Regions from separate parts of the Streptomyces sp. NPDC005574 genome, predicted to be linked through region 2. Evidence: riboswitches for the same ligand, from Rfam matches in the RefSeq annotation. Region 2 holds a riboswitch; the other holds the start of a gene.

Region 1 (4,407 bases), on a different contig from region 2:
GACATGGTCTCCACGGGCGCCCAGCCCGACTGGTACATGGGCTTCTCCGAGGGCCTGATCCGTGTGATGCCGGGCTGGGAGATCAACTTCTGGGGTCACACGCTCGTGCTGGGCGTGTTCATCCCGCTGGTGATCTTCCCGCTGGTCCTGGTCGCGATCGCGGTGTACCCGTTCATCGAGTCCTGGGTCACCGGCGACAAGCGCGAGCACCACATCCTGGACCGCCCGCGCAACGTCCCCACCCGGACGGCGTTCGGTGTGGCCTGGATGACCTGGTACTTCGTCCTGCTGATCGGTGGCGGCAACGACATCATCGCCACCCACTTCCACCTGTCGATCAACGCCATCACCTGGTTCGTCCGGGTCGCGTTCTTCGTGGCGCCGGTCATCGCGTTCGTCATCACCAAGCGCGTCTGCCTCGGCCTCCAGCGCCGCGACAAGGACAAGGTGCTGCACGGCCGCGAGTCGGGCATCATCAAGCGCCTGCCGCACGGTGAGTTCATCGAGGTGCACGAGCCGCTCAGCCAGGAGCAGCTGCACACCCTCACCGCGCACGAGCAGTACAAGCCGGCCGAGATCGGCGCGACGGTCGACGCGAACGGTGTCGAGCGGAAGGTGAAGGGACCCGAGAAGCTGCGCGCCAAGCTGAGCGAGGCGTACTACGGCGACGAGTCCCAGATCCCCAAGCCCACCGTCGAGGAGTACAAGGAGATCACGAGCGGCCACGGCCACCACTGATCGCTGCGCACGCCACTGAGGGGCCCTCGTCCGGTGTTCGGACGGGGGCCCTTCGCCGTGCCCTGGGCTGGATAGGGTGGTCCCGTTGAGATCCGCGTCCCGAGGTACGGGACCGACCCAGGAGCGGCTGATGAGCGCTGTGACCCCCGCTGGAGGCGACACCACGGCGGGCCGTTCCTGGCCCGAGGTACTGAGCGCGCTGCTCGGCGGCCGGGACCTGAGCGCCGGCGACACGGCGTGGGCGATGGACCGCTTCATGAGCGGCGAGGCCTCGGACGCGCAGATCGCGGGCTTCATGGTGGCGCTGCGGGCCAAGGGCGAGACGGTCGAGGAGATCAACGGCCTCGTCGAGGCGATGTACGCGCACGCGCAGCCGCTGGACATCCCCGGGCCGGCCGTCGACATCGTCGGTACCGGCGGCGACCGGGCCAGGACGGTCAACATCTCGACGATGTCCGCCGTGGTGATCGCGGGCACCGGCGCGAAGGTGGTCAAGCACGGCAACCGGGCGTCGTCGTCGGCGAGCGGCTCCTCCGACGTGCTGGAGAAGCTCGGCATCAACCTGGACCTGTCGCCGGAGGGCGTGGCGCGGGTGGCGGAGGAGGCTGGGATCACCTTCTGCTTCGCGGCCAAGTTCCACCCGTCGATGCGGTTCGTCGGAGGCGTCCGGCGCGACCTCGGCATCCCGACCTCGTTCAACCTGCTCGGTCCGCTGACCAACCCGGCCCGGGTCACGGCCTCGGCGATCGGCTGCTTCGACACCCGGATGGCCGGTCTGATCGCCGGCGTCCTGGCCGAACGCGGCTCGTCCGCGCTTGTGTTCCGCGGCGACGACGGCCTCGACGAGCTGACGACCACGGCCACCTCCCGGGTGTGGACCGTCCGCGACGGCAAGGTGACCGAGGGGGCCTTCGACCCGCGTGACGTCGGCCTCGAACTCGTCCCGGTGGAGGCGCTGCGCGGCGCCGACGCGTCGTACAACGCGGAGGTCGCACGGCGGCTCCTCGACGGCGAGACCGGGCCCGTGCGCGACGCGGTCCTGTTGAACTCGGCGGCGGCACTGGTGGCCCTGGAGCCGACCGGGGCGCCGCTGACCGAGCAGATCCGCGCCGGGCTGGGCAGGGCGGCCGAGTCGATCGACTCCGGCGCGGCCAAGCGGACCCTGGAGCGCTGGGTGGCGGCCAGCAACGCGTAGCCGGGCGGCGTCCCGCGATCCGGACAGGGGTTGCGGGACGCCGATCACCTCCCGTACGTTCGTGCGCAGGTCATGAGTGACAGTCATGAGGCCCCGGCCGACTGTCCGGCAACCCTCCGTCCGTGGCGGGGTGCCCCGGGTGAAGACCAGGCCGCAGGCAGCGAGGTCTGCGGCAAGCGCGGACCCCTCCCACTCCTTCGAGTGGACGAAGCCCAGGGGTCCTGGTCTCGAGGGAGTCCCCCGTGAGCAAGCGAATGCGATAGGGCCGCAGAGCCCCGCCTCCGCATCCCCTTCTCCAGCCTTTTCCCGCGCCGGGCCGTGTCGTGCCCGCGCGGTGATTCCGCCGCCTCTCACGGGAGTTCGCCATGTCCGTCTCCACCGTTGCCGCCGCCCGGTCGCTTTGTGCCCCGCTGCCCGTTCTGGGCGCGGACGTCACCGTCCCGCTCGTCACGGGCGGCGAGGTCACCTACGCCGCGCTCGACTACGCGGCCAGCGCCCCCGCCCTCCAGCGGGTCTGGGACGACGTCGCCGCGTACGCCCCGTACTACGGCAGCGTGCACCGCGGTGCCGGATACCTCTCGCAGCTGTCGACCGACCTGTTCGAGAACGCCCGGGTGACGGTCGCCGAGTTCCTCGACTGCCGCACCGACGACCAGCTGATCTTCACGCGGTCCACCACCGACTCCCTCAACCTGCTCGCCGCCGCGCTCCCGGCTGGCTGCCAGGTCTTCGTCTTCGAGACCGAGCACCACGCCTCGCTGCTGCCCTGGAAGGACGCCCGGGTCACCTACCTCGACGCCCCGCGCACCCCGCGCCAGGCCGTCGAGACCCTGGAGCGCGCCCTCGCCGCCCGCGACCCGCGGGGCCCGGCCCTGGTCTGCGTCACCGGCGCCTCGAACGTCACCGGCGAGCTGTGGCCCGTACGGGAGCTGGCGGCCGCCGCGCACGCCCACGGGGCCCGGATCGTGCTGGACGCCGCCCAGCTGGCCCCGCACCACCCGGTGTCGGTGCGGGAGCTGGACGTCGACTGGGTCGCCTTCTCCGGCCACAAGCTGTACGCGCCGTTCGGCTCCGGGGTGCTGGCCGGCCGCGCCGACTGGCTGCGGGAGGCCGACCCGTACCTCGCGGGCGGCGGCGCCAGCCGCAAGGTCACCCGGCGCGAGGACGGGGGAGTGGACGTCGAGTGGCACGACACCGCCGCCCGCCACGAGGCCGGCTCGCCCAACGTCATCGGCGTCCACTCCATCGCCTCCGCCTGCAAGGCCCTCACCGAGGCCGGCTTCGACAACCTGGTCGCCCGGGAGCGGCAGCTGATCGACACCGTCCGCGCCGGCCTCGCCGAGGTGCCCGAGGTGCGGGTGCTGTCGCTGTTCGGGGACGACGCCCCACGCGTCGGCGTGATCTCGTTCGTCGTCGAGGGCTGGAACAGCTCGCACTTCGCCGCGGCGCTCTCGGCCGAGTACGGCATCGGTGTCCGCGACGGCCTGTTCTGCGCCCACCCCCTGGTCCGCACCCTGCTGGGCGGCGACCCCGGGACCCAGGGCGAGTGCGGCGCCCCCGAGGCGGCGCCGGGCGAGAAGTCCCTCAACGCGATCCGGGTGAGCTTCGGCGCGGGGACCCCCGACGAGCATGTGGAGCGGTTCGTGGGCGCCGTACGGGAACTGGTGCGGGACGGCGCCCGGTGGCAGTACCGCACGGAGGGCGGCCGCTGCGTCCCGGCGGTGTGAGGGCCCTCGCGGCGGTGCCCGGAGGCGGTGTCTCAGGCGGTCAGGAGTCCAGCCCGATCGCGAACGCCGCCTCCAGGTCGTGCTGCGAGTAGGTGCGGAACGCGACGTGCGTGTCCGTGCCCTCGACCCCGGGGATCTTGCTGATCCGCCCGGGGATGACCTCCGCGAGGTCCTCGTGCCGCGCGACCCGGACCATGGCGATCAGGTCGTAGGTGCCGGTGACCGAGAAGACCTCGCTGACGGACTCCAGGGCGGCGATCGACTCCGCGATCTCGGGAATCCGGTCCACGCTTGTCTTGATGAGGACGATCGCGGTGATCACGGCTGGTTCTCTCCCTCGGGGGCCGGAGCTGGGGCGGAGTTCACTCTAGTGGTACGGCCGAAACGCACCCACGCGTAGCAGAAGCCCGCCGCGAACCCCACCAGGTGCGCCAGGTAGGCGACGCCCGGCCCCTGGGGCGCCCGCCCCGCCGCCAGCCACTGCAGGGCCGCCCAGAAGGGCAGCACGACCCAGGCGGGGAAGCGCAGCGGCAGGAAGAACAGGAACGGCAGCAGGCTGGTCACCCGCGCTCCGGGGAACAGGTACAGACACGCCCCGAGGACGGCGGAGATCGCCCCGGAGGCGCCGACCAGGGACTGGGTGGAGCCGGCGTTGGCGGCCGCGTAGCCCAGCAGCGCCAGGCAGCCGCAGCCGACGTAGAAGAGGGCGAAGCGCAGGCGCCCCATGCGTTCCTCGGTCAGCGCGCC
Region 2 (4,407 bases):
GGTCTCGTACGACGCCCACTGGCGGCGGAACTCCGCGCCGAAGACGGGCTCCAGCGGGGTCTGGTACAGCATGTGGTGGACGAACCAGAGCACCGAGTTGGCGATGCCGTTGTAGGCGTCGGCGTGCACGTCGGCGGGGATGTCCAGCATCCGTACGCCGTCCTCGCCGACCCCGCGCCGGACCGCCTCGCGGTCGCCGTCGCCGAGGGCGGAGCACACCCACAGGGCGCCGGCGTCGGGCCCGATCGCGGACAGGCCGGAGACGAGCCCGCCGCCGCCACGCCTGGCGTGCAGCGAGCCGTCCTCACGCACGTCGTAGGAGACCGGGCCGCGGTTGGACGCGACGAGTACCTGGGCGCCCTGAGCAGCGCGGGTGGAAGCCATACGCCTCAACCTAGCCCGGCCCGTAAACGCTCAAACGTGCGGTCCGACGTACGGCGGCGGGGTCCGGGGCCGCGCCCGGACCGGCCCGGTGCGCGCACGGCCCCCGGACCCGGCCCGGTCAGGCCACCTTGCGGGTGGCGTACTCGGCGATCTCCACCATGGGCGGCCGTTCCTCGGTGTCCACGGAGTACGTGCGCGGCTCGAATCCGTCCTCGCCCCGTTCGAACTGGGTGAGGGAGGGGCGGATCAGGTGGCCGCGGGCCAGCCGCAGCTGGGCCGTGCGGTAGATCGCGGCGGCCATCCGGCCCAGCGCCTGGCCGTCCTGGTGGCGGTGCTTGCGCACCCCGACGTCGACCTGGGCCAGGGCGTCGAGGCCGACCAGGTGCAGCGCGTCGACCAGCATGCCCAGCTCCACGCCGTAGCCGACCGGGAACGGGAGCTGTTCCAGGAGGGAGCGGCGGGCCGCGTACTCGCCGCCGAGCGGCTGCACGAAACCGGCCAGCTGGGGCCAGTGCATGTTCAGCAGCGGGCGGGCCATCAGCTCGGTGACCCGGCCGCCCTGGCCGGCCCGGCCGCCGAGCGGGCGGTCGTACATCGCCTTGACGAGGTCGACGCCGGGATCGGTGAGCAGCGGCCCCACGATCCCGGAGACGAAGTCGGAGGAGAACTCCTTCAGGTCCGCGTCGATGAAGCAGACGATGTCCCCGCCGGTCACCAGGAGCGAGCGCCACAGGACCTCGCCCTTGCCCGGCACGGGCGGGATGTGCGGCAGGATGTCGTCGCGGTGGACGACCCGGGCGCCGGCCGCGGCGGCCACCTCGGAGGTGCGGTCGGTCGACCCCGAGTCGACGACGACTATCTCGTCGACGAGCGGGACCTGATGCATGAGGTCGTGACGGATCACGGCGACGATGTCACCGACCGTCTCCTCCTCGTTGAGCGCGGGCAGCACGACGGAGACCGTCTGGCCCGTCATGCGTTTCGCGGCCAGGATCTTGTGCAGCGGGCGACTGGTCATGGACCAGGAGCGGGTGCTCAGCCAGCGCTCGACTTCTTCCAGCACGGTGCGCGGCTCCTCTGCGTTCTGTCGGCGAGAAGTGGATCAGCTGTGATCCATCTCGCGGTGCGGACGACTCTCTCAACTGTCCTGGCCTTCGGTTACAGTCTTGAACAACGCTGATGACCATCGCATGTCGGGGGTCGTTGCGCGTACAACTACATACCGCTCATCCAGAGGGGCAGAGGGATACGGCCCGTTGAAGCCCCGGCAACCCTCCAGCCGGTCTCGTGGATCACTGTTGATCATCACGCGAGGCTCCCGGCTAGGGAAGGTGCCAAATCCGTCTCATGGCGAAACGCGTCGTGAGGAAGATGAGGAAAGGGCCTCGCCTCCATGGCTGTGCAGACCGTTGCAAGCACCACCGACTCCGTAGACCTCGGCCCCGCTGCCGCGCTCTCCTGCCGCGAATGCGGCCACCGCGTGCCCCTCGGCCCGGTCTTCGCCTGCGAGGAGTGTTTCGGCCCGCTCGAGATCGCCTACGACTTCTCGGCCTACGACACCGAGGAACTCCGCAAGCGCATCGAGGCGGGACCGGCGAACATCTGGCGGTACGCGCCGCTGCTGCCCGTCCCGGCCGACGTGGCGGACAAGCCCAACATCAACCCCGGCTGGACCAAGCTCGTGCGGGCCGACAACCTGGCCCGCGAGCTGGGCGTCGACGCCGGCAGGCTGTTCGTCAAGGACGACTCCGGCAACCCGACGCACTCCTTCAAGGACCGTGTCGTCGCGCAGGCCATCGAGGCCGCCCGCGCCTTCGGATTCACCACCCTGTCCTGCTCCTCCACCGGCAACCTGGCCGGCGCGGTCGGCGCCGCCGCCGCCCGGGCCGGTTTCCGCTCCTGCGTGTTCATCCCGCACGACCTGGAGCAGGGCAAGGTCGTCATGGCCGCGGTGTACGGCGGCGAGCTCGTCGGCATCGAGGGCAACTACGACGACGTGAACCGCTTCTGCTCCGAGCTGATCGGTGACCCGGCCGGCGAGGGCTGGGGCTTCGTCAACGTCAACCTGCGGCCGTACTACGCCGAGGGCTCCAAGACGCTGGCGTACGAGATCTGCGAGCAGCTCGGGTGGCAGCTGCCCGACCAGCTCGTGGTGCCGATCGCCTCCGGCTCCCAGCTCACGAAGATCGACAAGGGTCTTCAGGAGCTGATCGGGCTCGGGCTGGTCGAGGGCAGGCCGTACAAGATCTTCGGTGCGCAGGCGGAGGGCTGTTCCCCGGTGTCGGTGGCCTACAAGGCGGGCCACGACGTCGTCCGGCCGCAGAAGCCGGACACCATCGCCAAGTCGCTGGCCATCGGCAACCCGGCCGACGGGCCGTACGTCCTGGACATCGCGCGCCGCACGGGCGGCGCCGTGGAGGACGTGAACGACGAGCAGATCGTGGACGCCATCCGGTTGCTCGCCCGGACCGAGGGCATCTTCGCCGAGACCGCCGGCGGCGTGACGGTCGGCGTCACGAAGAAGCTCATCGAGAGCGGTCTGCTGGACCCGACCCTCACGACGGTCGTGCTCAACACGGGTGACGGCCTCAAGACGCTGGACGCGGTGGCGGACACGGGACTGACGGCGACCATCCGCCCCAGTCTGGAGTCGTTCCGGGACGCCGGTCTCGGCTAGTCGTCGTCCGTCACCCGCGCCGCCCGCCCGTCGCCCGTCCGCGCGGGCGCCGGGGCCGGCCGCGCCACGCGGCGGAGCCGCACACCCACGGGGCCCCGCGCCCCCTTCAGGGTTCCATCCGACCGGAGGTCACACCGTATGAGCGTCAACGTCCGCATCCCCACCATCCTGCGCACCTACACCGGCGGCAAGGCCGAGGTGACGGCCGAGGGCGGGACCCTCGGCGAGGTCATCACGGACCTGGAGAAGAACCACACCGGTATCGCCGCCCGGGTCCTGGACGACCAGGGAAAGCTGCGCCGTTTCGTCAACGTGTACGTGAACGACGACGACGTGCGTTTTGAGCAGGGGCTGGAGACGGCCACCCCCGACGGCGCCGGCGTGTCGATCATCCCGGCCGTGGCCGGCGGCTGACCGAGGCCGATCATTACCCTCGGTAATGCCGATCACCAGGAGTTCATGTGATTGCCCCCTCCGCGAGAGAAGCGGAGGGGGCAATTCTGTATGGTTGAGCGCGGTACAGTTGGGGAACCCGCGGTCTTCCGCATGACGGACGCATATGAGTTCAGGCTCCGCGTGCGACGATAAATGGCCAAAGTGTGCGGGTATTTTGCGCCATTCACTCCTTTTGTGGAGCCCGACTTGCCCTGAGTTCGGGCGAATTCTCCGTACATTCCCGACCGGTCATGCCTGGAATTCTCGTCCGATTGACCTGTTGCAGAGGGCAGTTGGGCAGATACATTCGGCCGCGGTCGACGCGTTCCGGCGCACGCCCCCGTCCATGTGGGGGGGTGAGGTCTGACCCGGATCCGCGAAGTGCGGGTCCGCGCAAGGGCCAGTAATAGGGGAGTTAGGCATGGCTCAGGGCACCGTCAAGTGGTTCAACGCGGAGAAGGGGTACGGCTTCATCGCGGTCGACGGTGGTGCGGATGTTTTCGTCCACTACAGCGCGATTCAGATGGACGGCTACCGCACCCTGGAAGAGGGTCAGCGAGTCGATTTCGAGATCTCGCAGGGCCAGAAGGGGCCGCAGGCGGACATGGTCCGACTGGCGACCGGCTGAAGCACGCGCCGACTGACAGCGTCGTTCTTCTGTTCTTCTTCGGAGGGCTCGTATCCCATGGGGAGTCATGGGTTACGAGCCCTTCGGCGTGTCCGGGACCCGCTCGCACGCCGATCGCGCGCCGTTCGCGCCCCGCGGAGCGCCCCCTCGATCCCGGGCAGGCGCTTGCACTCGGCATGGGCGAGTGCTAATCATTGGCGTTAGCACTCTGCAGGTGAGAGTGACAACGAGGATCGGGTCGGTGAGGCCCGCAGGCCAGGTGGGGCAAGGAACCACAGGGTCG

The links. A riboswitch is a leader RNA that binds a small molecule or an ion and turns the genes downstream of it on or off. The one in region 2 is predicted to bind S-adenosylmethionine.
Region 1: another riboswitch for S-adenosylmethionine. It lies ahead of ABZT03_RS33395 (aminotransferase class V-fold PLP-dependent enzyme); the one in region 2 lies ahead of thrC (threonine synthase).

The regions. Positions count from the first base shown of each region.
Region 1 covers NZ_JBEXCW010000078.1:27,463-31,869, reverse strand. Annotated here, with positions in the region: gene ABZT03_RS33405 (cytochrome bc complex cytochrome b subunit) at 1-738, shown strand, start outside; gene trpD (anthranilate phosphoribosyltransferase) at 869-1,933, shown strand; SAM riboswitch class IV at 2,002-2,118, shown strand; gene ABZT03_RS33395 (aminotransferase class V-fold PLP-dependent enzyme) at 2,299-3,660, shown strand; gene ABZT03_RS33390 (Lrp/AsnC ligand binding domain-containing protein) at 3,701-3,982, opposite strand; gene ABZT03_RS33385 (rhomboid family intramembrane serine protease) at 3,979-4,407, opposite strand, start outside.
Region 2 covers NZ_JBEXCW010000002.1:164,093-168,499, reverse strand. Annotated here, with positions in the region: gene ABZT03_RS02435 (trehalose-6-phosphate synthase) at 1-384, opposite strand, end outside; gene ABZT03_RS02430 (glucosyl-3-phosphoglycerate synthase) at 503-1,447, opposite strand; SAM riboswitch class I at 1,608-1,762, shown strand; gene thrC (threonine synthase) at 1,778-3,061, shown strand; gene ABZT03_RS02420 (MoaD/ThiS family protein) at 3,200-3,475, shown strand; gene ABZT03_RS02415 (cold-shock protein) at 3,918-4,124, shown strand.